Regions from separate parts of the Knoellia sp. 3-2P3 genome, predicted to be linked through region 1. Evidence: riboswitches for the same ligand, from Rfam matches in the RefSeq annotation. Region 1 holds a riboswitch; each other region holds the start of a gene.
What was found. Region 1 has a riboswitch for S-adenosylmethionine ahead of P0Y31_RS09070 (homoserine O-acetyltransferase). Riboswitches for the same ligand answer to the same signal wherever they lie in the genome.

Region 1 (3,264 bases):
TGACATTGTAAAACCATCGGAGGCCCTGCTCTGGCACCGGAGCCCGAAAAGGCCCCTGGGATCAGCCCCTCGCGGGGCCCCGGGGGCCTTTCACAGGCGGCGTTGAGCGTGCGGCTCAGGCCTCGGCCTTGACGGCCAGGACAGGGCACGACGCGTCGAGCAGGATGCGCTGGGCGTTCGAGCCGAGGATGAGCTTGCCGACGGGGGTGCGGCGACGCAGGCCGATCACGATGAAGTCGGCCGAGACCTCGTCCGCGACGGCGATGAGGTCCTCCGCGGGCTCGTTTCCGCGGACCAGCTGGCGCACCTCGTGCTCGATACTGACCTCGTCGAGCTCCCGCTGGACGTTCTGGAGCTCCTTCTCGAAGCGCTCTGCCTCCTTGCCGTCGTAGTCCTTGCCTCCGCGGTTGGAGTTGATGACGATCAGCTTCGTCTTGCGGAGCAGGGACTCGTCGGCAGCGCGACGAAGAGCTGCGCGACCTTCCTTCGTAGGCACATAACCCACAACGATGGCCACTGAAACCTCCTTGGTCGACGTCCGGCGCGCTTGGGGAACGCCCGGTGCGCAGACGCTACCGGATTTCCCCGGTCCCGGCCGGTCGCCCGACGGCCTTGCGCAGGATGGCGCCCACCTGCTCGGTCTCGATGAGGAAGCCGTCGTGGCCGTGGGGGGAGGCGATGGTGAAGTGCTCCGCGTCGGGCACAGCGGCGGCGAGCTCATCGGACAGCCGTGGCGGGTAGAGCCGGTCCGAGTCGACGCTGGCCACGACGAGCCGGCCGGTGATGCGTCTCAGGGCGGCGACGACACCGCCTCGGTCGCGGCCGACGTCGTGGGAGTTCATCGCCTCGGTCAGCACCAGGTAGGAGTTGGCGTCGAAGCGCCCCACGATCTTGCCCGCGTGGTGGTCGAGGTAGCTCTCCACGGCATACCGACCGCCGCCGCCGAGCGGCTGCTCGCCACCTTGGGGAAGCCTGCCGAACCGCTCGTGCAGCTCGAGCTCGCTGCGGTACGTCACGTGCGCGATCCGGCGGGCGATGCCCAGGCCGTGCTCGGGGCCCTTCGCCTGTCCGTAGTAGTCGCCACCGTGGAAGTCCGGGTCGCTGCGGATGGCGAGCAGCTGCGGCTGGCACCAGGCGATCTGCTCGGCGGTGGCGTAGGCCGTGGAGGCCAGCACGATGGCGGTGGCGACCCGGTCGGGGTGGGTGACCGCCCACTCCAGGGCCCGCATCCCGCCCATCGACCCGCCGAGGACGGCGCTCCAGCGCTCCACGCCGAGGTGGTCGGAGAGCCGCGCCTCCACCGCCACCTGGTCGCGGATCGTCACGAAGGGGAACCTGCTGCCCCACGCCAGCCCGTCGGGAGCCGTCGACGACGGGCCGGTGGTGCCCTGGCAGCCCCCGAGGACGTTGGCGGCGACGATGAAGTGGGTGTCGGTGTCGAACGGGCACCCCGGTCCGATGAGCCCGTCCCACCAGCCGGGCGTGGCGTGCCCGGGCCCGGGCCGACCCGACACGTGGCTGTCGCCGGTGAGGGCGTGCTCGACGAGGATCGCGTTGTCGCGGGACTCGTTGAGGGTGCCCCACGTCTCGTAGGCGACGGTGACCTCGGGGAGCCACCCGCCCGCCTCGAGCTCGACGGCACCGACCGAGACGAAGGACCGGTCCCCCACCGGGTCGCCCTCACGCCAGGCGCCCATCGAGAGCCGGGGGCTGGACGTCGTGGTCATCTGCGAAGAACTCCTGTGGCAGTCGCGCTTGCCGCGACGTCGAGCCACGGCCCGGTCCTCACCCGGGGCACCCCACCGCGAGGAGGGTTGCCGTCCAGCGAGCCGGGGCTTGGCACTGGAACTCGTGACCTGGGCGACAGCATAGGACGCCCTCCCCCAGCCCCCCTCCCCTGTCCGATCTCTGGACGGCTGGCTCAGGCACTCTCGCGTGGTCGGATGGCGAGGTCCACCATGCGCTCGAGAAGTCGGGCCAGCCGGTAGCCGGGCTCGACCTCCAGGGCTCGCTCGAGGGCGACGCGGGTCAGCGCGCCGTCACCCAGCCACCAGGTGAGGTTGGCCAGCACGGTCAGCGCGGGGGCTGCGTGCTCGTCCGGCAGCATCCGGCACAGCTGCACGAGGCGTGCCTGCAGGCGCCGGCCCGCGACTGCGCTCTCGGGGCTGGGCGACGCAGCTGCCCACGTAGGCGGCTGGAGGCAGCTGCGCAGCTGGTCGACGAGGTCGTCGTCGAGCGCGTCGAGGGGCAGGGTGCCCGGGCACAGCCACCCGATCAGCCCGTCGCGCAGTGCGAGGTCGCGCAGGGCCACGGCACAGTCGGCCACCTCCTCGGCGGCGAGTCCCTCCAGTGGAGGTCGGGCCGGTGACACGTCGCACACGACCGCCCAGCGCGAGAGCTGACGCAGCCGGCGGACCGCCTCCTCGCGGGTCCCCAGCACCCGCAGGTGGCGACCCGGTTCCTGCTCCGCCGTGACCATCCCGCGAAGCACCTCGGCGACCTCGGCGCAACGGGCTGGGTCTGGGGCGAGCTGGCTGCGCAGCGCAGCGCGGTCGCGCACAGGCGCCATCTCGAGGCCCACGAAGTCGGCGACGGCAGGAATCTCACCCGGCGCGGGCAGGGGCGTCCCCTCGCCGGGGCAGCACCCCGTGTCACAGTCCGGCGCGAACCACCGGCCGTCCCGGACGACGAGCCGGTCGAGCACCGCGATGCCGAGCCCGCCACACGCCGCGTCGAGTCCGTCGAGCAGCTGCATGGCTGCCCCGGCAGCGGACTCGTAGCCCACGAGCAGCACCGAGTCGGGTTCCTCGCGGGCGAGCGCCGTGAGCAGGGAGGTGACGGCGGCCTCGACGTGCTGCTCCGGCGGCAGGTCGATGCGCTGGACGAGTCCGATGGCCCGGCCCGTGAGGGCGACCACGACCACCGCCTCCTCGGGGTGGTAGCCGAGCTGGAAGGGAAGGGCGGCGAGGATGTCGGCGGGGCCGCGGAGCCGGATCGGGTTCATGGACCCAACGCTGGCGGGCCCGCCGCCACCTCAGGGAGAGCCCGCCGCGCGCCTGTGCACGACGTGGCGGGCCGGGCACCCCCTGTGCACAACCGGCCCGGTCAGCGCCTCAGCGGATGACCTCGCCGGGCACCGTCTCGGACCAGCCGGCTCCCGTGGGACGGCCCCCGGCAGCAGGGCCGTGGTCCCCGCTGGACGCGCCTGCGCGTTCCCACGCGAGGAACGCGTCCGTCTCGTTGACCACGGTCGCGGCGATCCAG
Region 2 (3,264 bases), on a different contig from region 1:
CGGGAGACCTGGAGCCGGGTGGGCGCGGCCTGGGTGCAGGCGATCGAGGTCGCCCCGGTGACGGCGCCGCGCGCGACGGTGGTGCTCCTGCCCGGCCTGGGGCTGCCGCGCTACACCCGGCCGACCGTCGAGGTGATGGCCCGGCGCGGGCTGCGCTGTGTCGTGCTCGACCTGCTGGCGTGGCGGCGTCCCCGGCTGAGGGTGCCACCGGTGGTCGGGCCGATGGGCGAGGCCGCAGCGCGCTGGATCAGGGAGGCCGATCTCGCCTGTCCCCTTGTCGTGGTGGGGCACTCGACCGGCGCCCAGGTCGCCCTCGGTGCAGCCCTGCGCCTCCAGCTCGACCGCCCCGACCTGTCCCTGGTGCTGGCGGGGCTGACCTTCCGGCCCGAGCACCGCTCGTGGCCGGGGCTGCTGCGAGGCGCGGCCACGGCATACCGCAAGGACAGCCCCGCCGAGCTGGTCGTGGCGAAGAACATCGCCACGGTGCGCACCGACGTCTTCCGCATGGTGGAGTCGGGGAGGCGCGACCGCCCGGAGCTGCGGGTGCGCGACCTCGAGGTGCCGCTCGTGCTGACCGCCGGTGAGGCGGATTCCTTTGCTCCACAACAGTGGATGGCCGATGTCGCTGCGGCCGCGGGGAGTCCGTCGGCACGGGTGGAGGTGCTGCCGGGTTCGCACAACAACCTCTTCACCCACCCCGAGGAGGTCGCCGCCGTGGTCAGCGCGGCGGCGCCTGCCACCGCACCCTGATCCACATGTTCGCGGCGTAACTGCGCCTCGCGGGATAGCCCGCGGCGACGAGCTCGGCGCAGATCCGGTGCCCGTGGCGGATGTTGGAGCTGTGCACGCGGATGGTGGCGACCGGTTGGGGGCTGCCCGCTGCGGCCAGCTCGACGAGGTGGTCTACAACGGGTTGGGCCGTGTCGCCGAGGCTGAGGTCGTAGTCGATCCAGAGGTCGTCGATGGGGGTGTCGGCGAGCCGGCGGAGGAGGGCGAGCGCCTCCTCGGAGGTGCGAGCCTTCAGCGCCGGCCGGCCGTCCTTGAAGTCGCGCGTGTCGTCGACGAGCACGGTCAGCGGCCGTCGGCGGCCGCCGGGGTGGTCGCCGGACGGCTGGGCGGATGCGTGGCTGGATGGCACAGGACCTCCTGGTGACGGGGATCCCTTGGCTCGCGGCGGAATCCCCTGTTACCGGCCGGGTTCGGCACGGTCTGCTCTTCCCCTGGGGCACCTCCGCGGTGGAGGTTGCCGGGCAACAAGCCAGGTGCCTTTCGTTGCCTCTCCTGAGCTGCTTCCACTGTAGGAGAGAGCGCCGAGAGGGCTTTTTTCGTCGGGGCCGGGCCACCGCGTGTCAGACTCTGCGAGTCGTCTGAGGCAGGAGGAACCCCGGTGCGCGTGACCACCTACGGCCAGCTGATGGAGCTGCTCGACAGTCTCTATGCCGACGGCGCCGAGCGGACCAGCGACGCGGCTGCGGCGTTCTGGGACGGGCTGTTCCAGCGAGAGGGGCACCCGCTCACCTCCGAGCTTCCCGACGCCGCGCTGCCTGCCTGGCAGGCGGAGGCCCTGCTGCCGGGTGGACATGGGGCATCCGCCCTGGACGTCGGGTGCGGCTTGGGGCGCAACAGCACGTGGCTGGCAGCTCAGGGGTTCACCGTCACCGGCATCGACATCTCCCCGTATGCCGTGGAGACGGCTCGGTCGCGGATGGAGAGGTCGGGTGCCGCCGGTTCGGTGGCTTTGGGGTCGGGGCCCGACTACCGGCGCGTGGACTTCGTGCGCGAGCCGGTGGCTGGCGGGCCCTTCGACTTCGTCTACGACTCGGGCTGCTTCCACCACCTTGCACCGCACCGGCGGATCTCCTACATGGAGGCTCTGTCTGCCGCCCTGGCGCCGGACGGCGTGTACGGCATCTGCACGTTCATGGCCGGGGAGATGGGGAGCACGGCGTCGGACAAGGACCTGCTGCTCCAGGGGCACCTCGAGGGCGGGGTCGGGTACACGCTGGATGAGCTGGCGGAGATGTTCTCCTGGCTGGAACTGGTGGACGCCCGGCTCATGCCGCCCGGCCACACCCACGACGAGCCGACCTTCTCGCACGGCTTCCTGCAGGTGGCGCTCTTTCGGCGTCCTTCTACGTCTTCCTGACGGGTGCGCCGCCTGCATGCCCGGGCGCGGTCGTGGCGACCGGCGGCATCTCCTGTCATCGGGCCGTCCTATCCGCGTGCTCGACACGCTCGCTTTCGCGTGGTCCCGGTTCACCCGGCGCTCACCACGATGGGGGTTGTTGCGCAGGTGTGCTGGCTGAAGCGTGGCTCCCATCCGTGGCGACCTGGAGGAGGACCACATGAGCCGCTACATGATCATCGCGCGGTACGACAGTGCTGGAGCCAAGGGAGTCCTGGCCAAGGGCGGCAGTGCCCGGGCGGCCGTCGTGCAGAAGCTCGCCTCTGACCTGGGCGGACGCATGGTGACCTTCGACTTCGCCTTCGGGGAGGACGACGTGTTCACCCTCTGCGAGCTGCCCGACAACAAGGCCGCGGCTGCTGTCGCCCTGGCCGTGAACTCCAGCGGGCTGGCCCATGTCCGGACCGTCGTCCTGATGACTCCTGAGGAGGTTGACGAGGCGACCGAGCAGAGGGTCGACTACACGCCCCCGGGCCAGTGACCTGGGAGCCCGGGCGACAAGGAGCAGCCGCGGCCGGCTGCAGTGTCGATAAAAGGGGCCGGTTCGACGGTCCGAAGCGGCGACCTGCCGCGAAGGGGAGGCTGGGGTGCGACCTTGGTTGGGCCCGCTGAGTGATCAGGGTGCAGAACCGCCGAGCGAAGCGCCCCGGCGGCGTGCCCACGAAGCGGTCGCCAACGGCAGCTCAGCGAAGTCATGACCTGCCCAGCTGTCCAAGCGCTGGCACGCCTCCTGCAGCTCCGTTCCGCCGACCTCCGTCAGGAGCACCGCGCGCACGATGTCTCTCATGCCAGGGCGGTCGTTGAGGGGCGTCTGGTCATCAATGAGTCCTGAGTGCATGGCATCGAGGAGCCGGCCAGGCCGAAGGAGCTCCAGCAGAGGATCGAGTGCGCCAGGGAGGGCCGAGGTCATCCGAGCCGCAACCGTCGCCGCCTCCTCGACTCCATCAAGGGGCCAACCGGCGTCGGATCTGCCTTGGCCGTCATCGGGTGCTGAACGGGCCCGGTACAAGCCATCCCACTCGCGAGCCCTGCCCTTCGGGCTGTCGCTGCCCCACGGGGTGTCACCAGCGCACTCATGA
Region 3 (3,264 bases), on a different contig from region 1:
GCCCGACGCTGGCGCGGACCGCGCTCGCCGGGCCGGCGGCATACGGGTCGTCGAGCAGGGCGTCCACCAGGAGGTGGGCGCAGAACTTGCCGTCCCGCACGCCGATCCCGTGCTCGGCGGAGAGGGCTGCCGACACGAGCGAGGAGTCCAGGCCGTCGACCGTGAACGCCACCACGGGCACCCGCGCGTGGTCGGGGCCGAAGATCGAGTAGGTCTGCACGCCGTCGATGGCGGCCAGGCCGTCGGCCAGCCACCGGCCCAGGGCGCTCTCGTGCGCCTCGACGGCCTCGCGGTGCTCGGCCAGCGTCGAGCACGCCGCGGCCAGCGCAACCGCGCCGATCACGTTGGGGGAGCCGGCCTCGTGGCGTGCCGCCCCCCGGTGCCACGTCGTGCCCCGCTCGGTGACCGAGGCGGTCGCGCCGCCGCCGGCGAGGTACGGAGCGGCCTGGTCGAGCCAGTCGCCCGGCCCCGCGAGCACGCCGGCGCCGAACGGCGCGTAGAGCTTGTGCCCGGAGAAGGCGACGTAGTCCACCCCGAGCGCCTCGAGGTCGATGGGGCGGTGCGGGGCGAGCTGCGCGGCGTCGAGGGCCACCCGGGCGAAGTGCTGGTGGGCGACGTCGGCGAGCTCGCGCACGGGCCAGACCTCGCCGGTGACGTTGGAGGCCCCGCACAGCACCACCAGGCGGTGGCGGGCGGTGGAGCGCTCGAGCGCGCTCGACAGGAGCACGCGCGCATCGTCGAGGCTGCCGGGGACCGGCAGGCGGGTGGTGCGGCCCGCCCACGGCAGGAGCGTGGCGTGGTGCTCGGCCTCGAAGACGAAGACCTCCGTGCCCCGGGGAAGGGCGCGGGCGAGCAGGTTGAACGAGTCGGTGGTGTTGCGGGTGAAGACGACCTCGTCGCCCTCACGCGCACCGACGAAGCGCCGGACCTCCTCCCGGGCCGCCTCGTACCACCGGCTCGTCACGCGCGAGGCATACCCGTTGCCCCGGTGCACGGACGAGTAGGTGCGCAGGGCGGTGTCGACGGCCTGCTTGACCGAGACGAGAGCCGGTGTGGAGGCGGCGTGGTCGAGGTTGGCGTAGTCGACCACGGTGCGGTGCAGGGTCGGCACGCCGAGGTCGGCCGAGACCACCGCGGGCACCGGACCCGCGGCCGCGGGCTCGCCGGGCACGGGCCGCAGGTGGCGACGGTGGTGGGCCTGCCCGGTGTGGGTCTCGGGGGCTCGGTTGCGGCTGGTGCTGGCGATGGACACGGCGTGCTCCTGGGGTCCGGTGGACCCGGGGGAGTGGCCGCGGGTCCGCGCTTGCCACCTGCGGGCGCAGGCGACCCGGTCGTCACCCGGAGCACCCCACCGCGGAGGAGGGTTGCTGGCCAGCAAGCCGGGGCTGCGCGCTGGCACTCATGACCTTGGCGGGAACGGTAGCGAGCGACGTCCCCGCGGCGCCACCACGCCGTCGGTGATTCCCGCCATCTGAGACCCGGCCCGGCTCCTGGAGGGAGCATCCGGCCGTGGCGGGGGCGAGGTGGCCAGGTCTGCCTGCGTCGACGCTCCCGCCAGAGCGTCGACGCAGGCCCCGCCAGACGCACCCTCAGGGTGGCACGTCCCCGCCGCCGCTGGGGCCCTGACCTGCGGAAATGGCCGAATCACGACAGTCGGGTCAACCGTTCGGAGGATGCCGTCACGGGCAAGAAACCGCTCGGTGTGGCGCGTGTGACGCGTGTTTCCGCAGAGGCGATCGCGTACCGTGCGGAGCATGGCGACACGTCCGTCCACCTCCGCGCGCTCTTCGACGAGTCGCAGCACGTCCACGCGCCCGGCCAACCGCAAGCCCGCCACCAGGAAGGCGGCCCCGCGCGGGCAGGCCAAGGGCGGCGGCCTGCCGCTGCCGCTGCGCGCGATCCGGGGGACGTGGATGGGCATGGCGCACGTCGCCGGCGGCGCGGTGCGCCGGGTCGGCCACAGCGCCCGTGACCTCGAGCCCGAGCACCGCCGCGACGGCTTCGGGTTCGCCCTCATCGGCCTGGCCATCGTCGTCGCCGCGCGCGAGTGGTGGGCGTTCGAGGGCGTCGTCGGCGACGTCGTCCACGCCGTGGTCGCCGGCACGTTCGGCCGGGTCGCGTATGCCGTGCCGCTCGCCCTGCTCTTCCTCGGCCTGCGCCTGCTCCGGGCGCCGGACGAGTCCACCGCCAACTCCCGGATCGGCATCGGCCTCGGAGCCCTGTCCTTCGCGGCCTCCGGCCTCGTGCACGTCGCCAAGGGCATCCCGCAGCCGCCGGACGGCGCCGACCCCATGCGTGACGCGGGCGGCATCATCGGCTTCCTGGCCTCGAGCCCCCTCGAGGCCGCGGTCAGCGTCTACGGCACGGTGCCGATCCTCCTGATGCTCGGCTTCTTCGGGCTGCTCGTGCTGAGCGCGACGCCGGTCCACATGATCCCCGAGCGGCTCGCCGAGCTGCGCGACCACCTGCTGCACCGCGGCGCACCCGTCGAGGAGCCCGAGGAGGAGAAGCCCAAGCGGCAGCGACGCAAGATCGGCCCCGACGCCGACGGCAACCTCGACGGCGACATGCCCTTCGAGCAGGCCGCCGTCGTCGCACCCGACGGCAAGCGCCTGCGGCCCGGCCAGAAGCGTCCCACCGCCCCGGGCGTGCTCGCCCCCACCGCGGCCAAGGAGCCCGGCGGCGCCGCCACCAGCCCAGCCGTCGACGTCAAGCCGGCCCTCGAGGCCCCGCCGACCACCCCGCTGCCGCAGCGCGTGGAGCAGCTCGCCCTCGCCGGCGACATCACCTACACGCTGCCGGACAACGCCATCCTCGAGCCGGGCTCGCCGCACAAGACGCGCAGCGCCGCCAACGACCGGGTCGTCGAGTCGCTGACGCAGGTGCTCGACCAGTTCGACATCGACGCCCAGGTCACCGGCTTCACCCGTGGCCCGACGGTCACCCGCTACGAGGTCGAGCTCGGCCCCGGCATCAAGGTCGAGCGGGTCACCGCGCTGTCGAAGAACATCGCGTATGCCGTGGCCTCGGCCGACGTGCGCATCCTCAGCCCCATCCCGGGCAAGTCGGCGATCGGCATCGAGATCCCCAACGCCGACCGCGAGAAGGTGTCGCTCGGCGACGTGCTGCGCAGCCAGGCGGCCCGTGGCAACGAGCACCCGATGGTCATGGGCGTCGGCAAGGACGTCGAGGGCGGCTACGTCATCGCCAACCTCGCGAAGATGCCCCACCTGCTCGTCGCGGGCGCCACCGGCGCCGGCAAGT

Region 2: it holds a riboswitch for S-adenosylmethionine, as region 1 does, so the genes downstream of both, P0Y31_RS04545 (cyclic-phosphate processing receiver domain-containing protein) here and P0Y31_RS09070 (homoserine O-acetyltransferase) in region 1, are expected to answer to the same signal.
Region 3: it holds a riboswitch for S-adenosylmethionine, as region 1 does, so the genes downstream of both, P0Y31_RS10680 (aminotransferase class V-fold PLP-dependent enzyme) here and P0Y31_RS09070 (homoserine O-acetyltransferase) in region 1, are expected to answer to the same signal.

What each region holds. Positions count from the first base shown of each region.
Region 1 covers NZ_JARGZE010000002.1:759,256-762,519, forward strand. Annotated here, with positions in the region: gene P0Y31_RS09065 (universal stress protein) at 116-517, opposite strand; gene P0Y31_RS09070 (homoserine O-acetyltransferase) at 573-1,727, opposite strand; SAM riboswitch class IV at 1,747-1,857, opposite strand; gene P0Y31_RS09075 (DUF4192 domain-containing protein) at 1,922-3,004, opposite strand; gene P0Y31_RS09080 (YkvA family protein) at 3,114-3,264, opposite strand, start outside.
Region 2 covers NZ_JARGZE010000001.1:947,404-950,667, forward strand. Annotated here, with positions in the region: gene P0Y31_RS04540 (alpha/beta fold hydrolase) at 1-750, shown strand, start outside; gene P0Y31_RS04545 (cyclic-phosphate processing receiver domain-containing protein) at 719-1,138, opposite strand; SAM riboswitch class IV at 1,178-1,287, opposite strand; gene P0Y31_RS04550 (class I SAM-dependent methyltransferase) at 1,388-2,146, shown strand; gene P0Y31_RS04555 (GYD domain-containing protein) at 2,346-2,666, shown strand; gene P0Y31_RS04560 (DUF4304 domain-containing protein) at 2,802-3,264, opposite strand, start outside.
Region 3 covers NZ_JARGZE010000003.1:109,099-112,362, reverse strand. Annotated here, with positions in the region: gene P0Y31_RS10680 (aminotransferase class V-fold PLP-dependent enzyme) at 1-1,252, opposite strand, end outside; SAM riboswitch class IV at 1,295-1,407, opposite strand; gene P0Y31_RS10675 (DNA translocase FtsK) at 1,914-3,264, shown strand, end outside.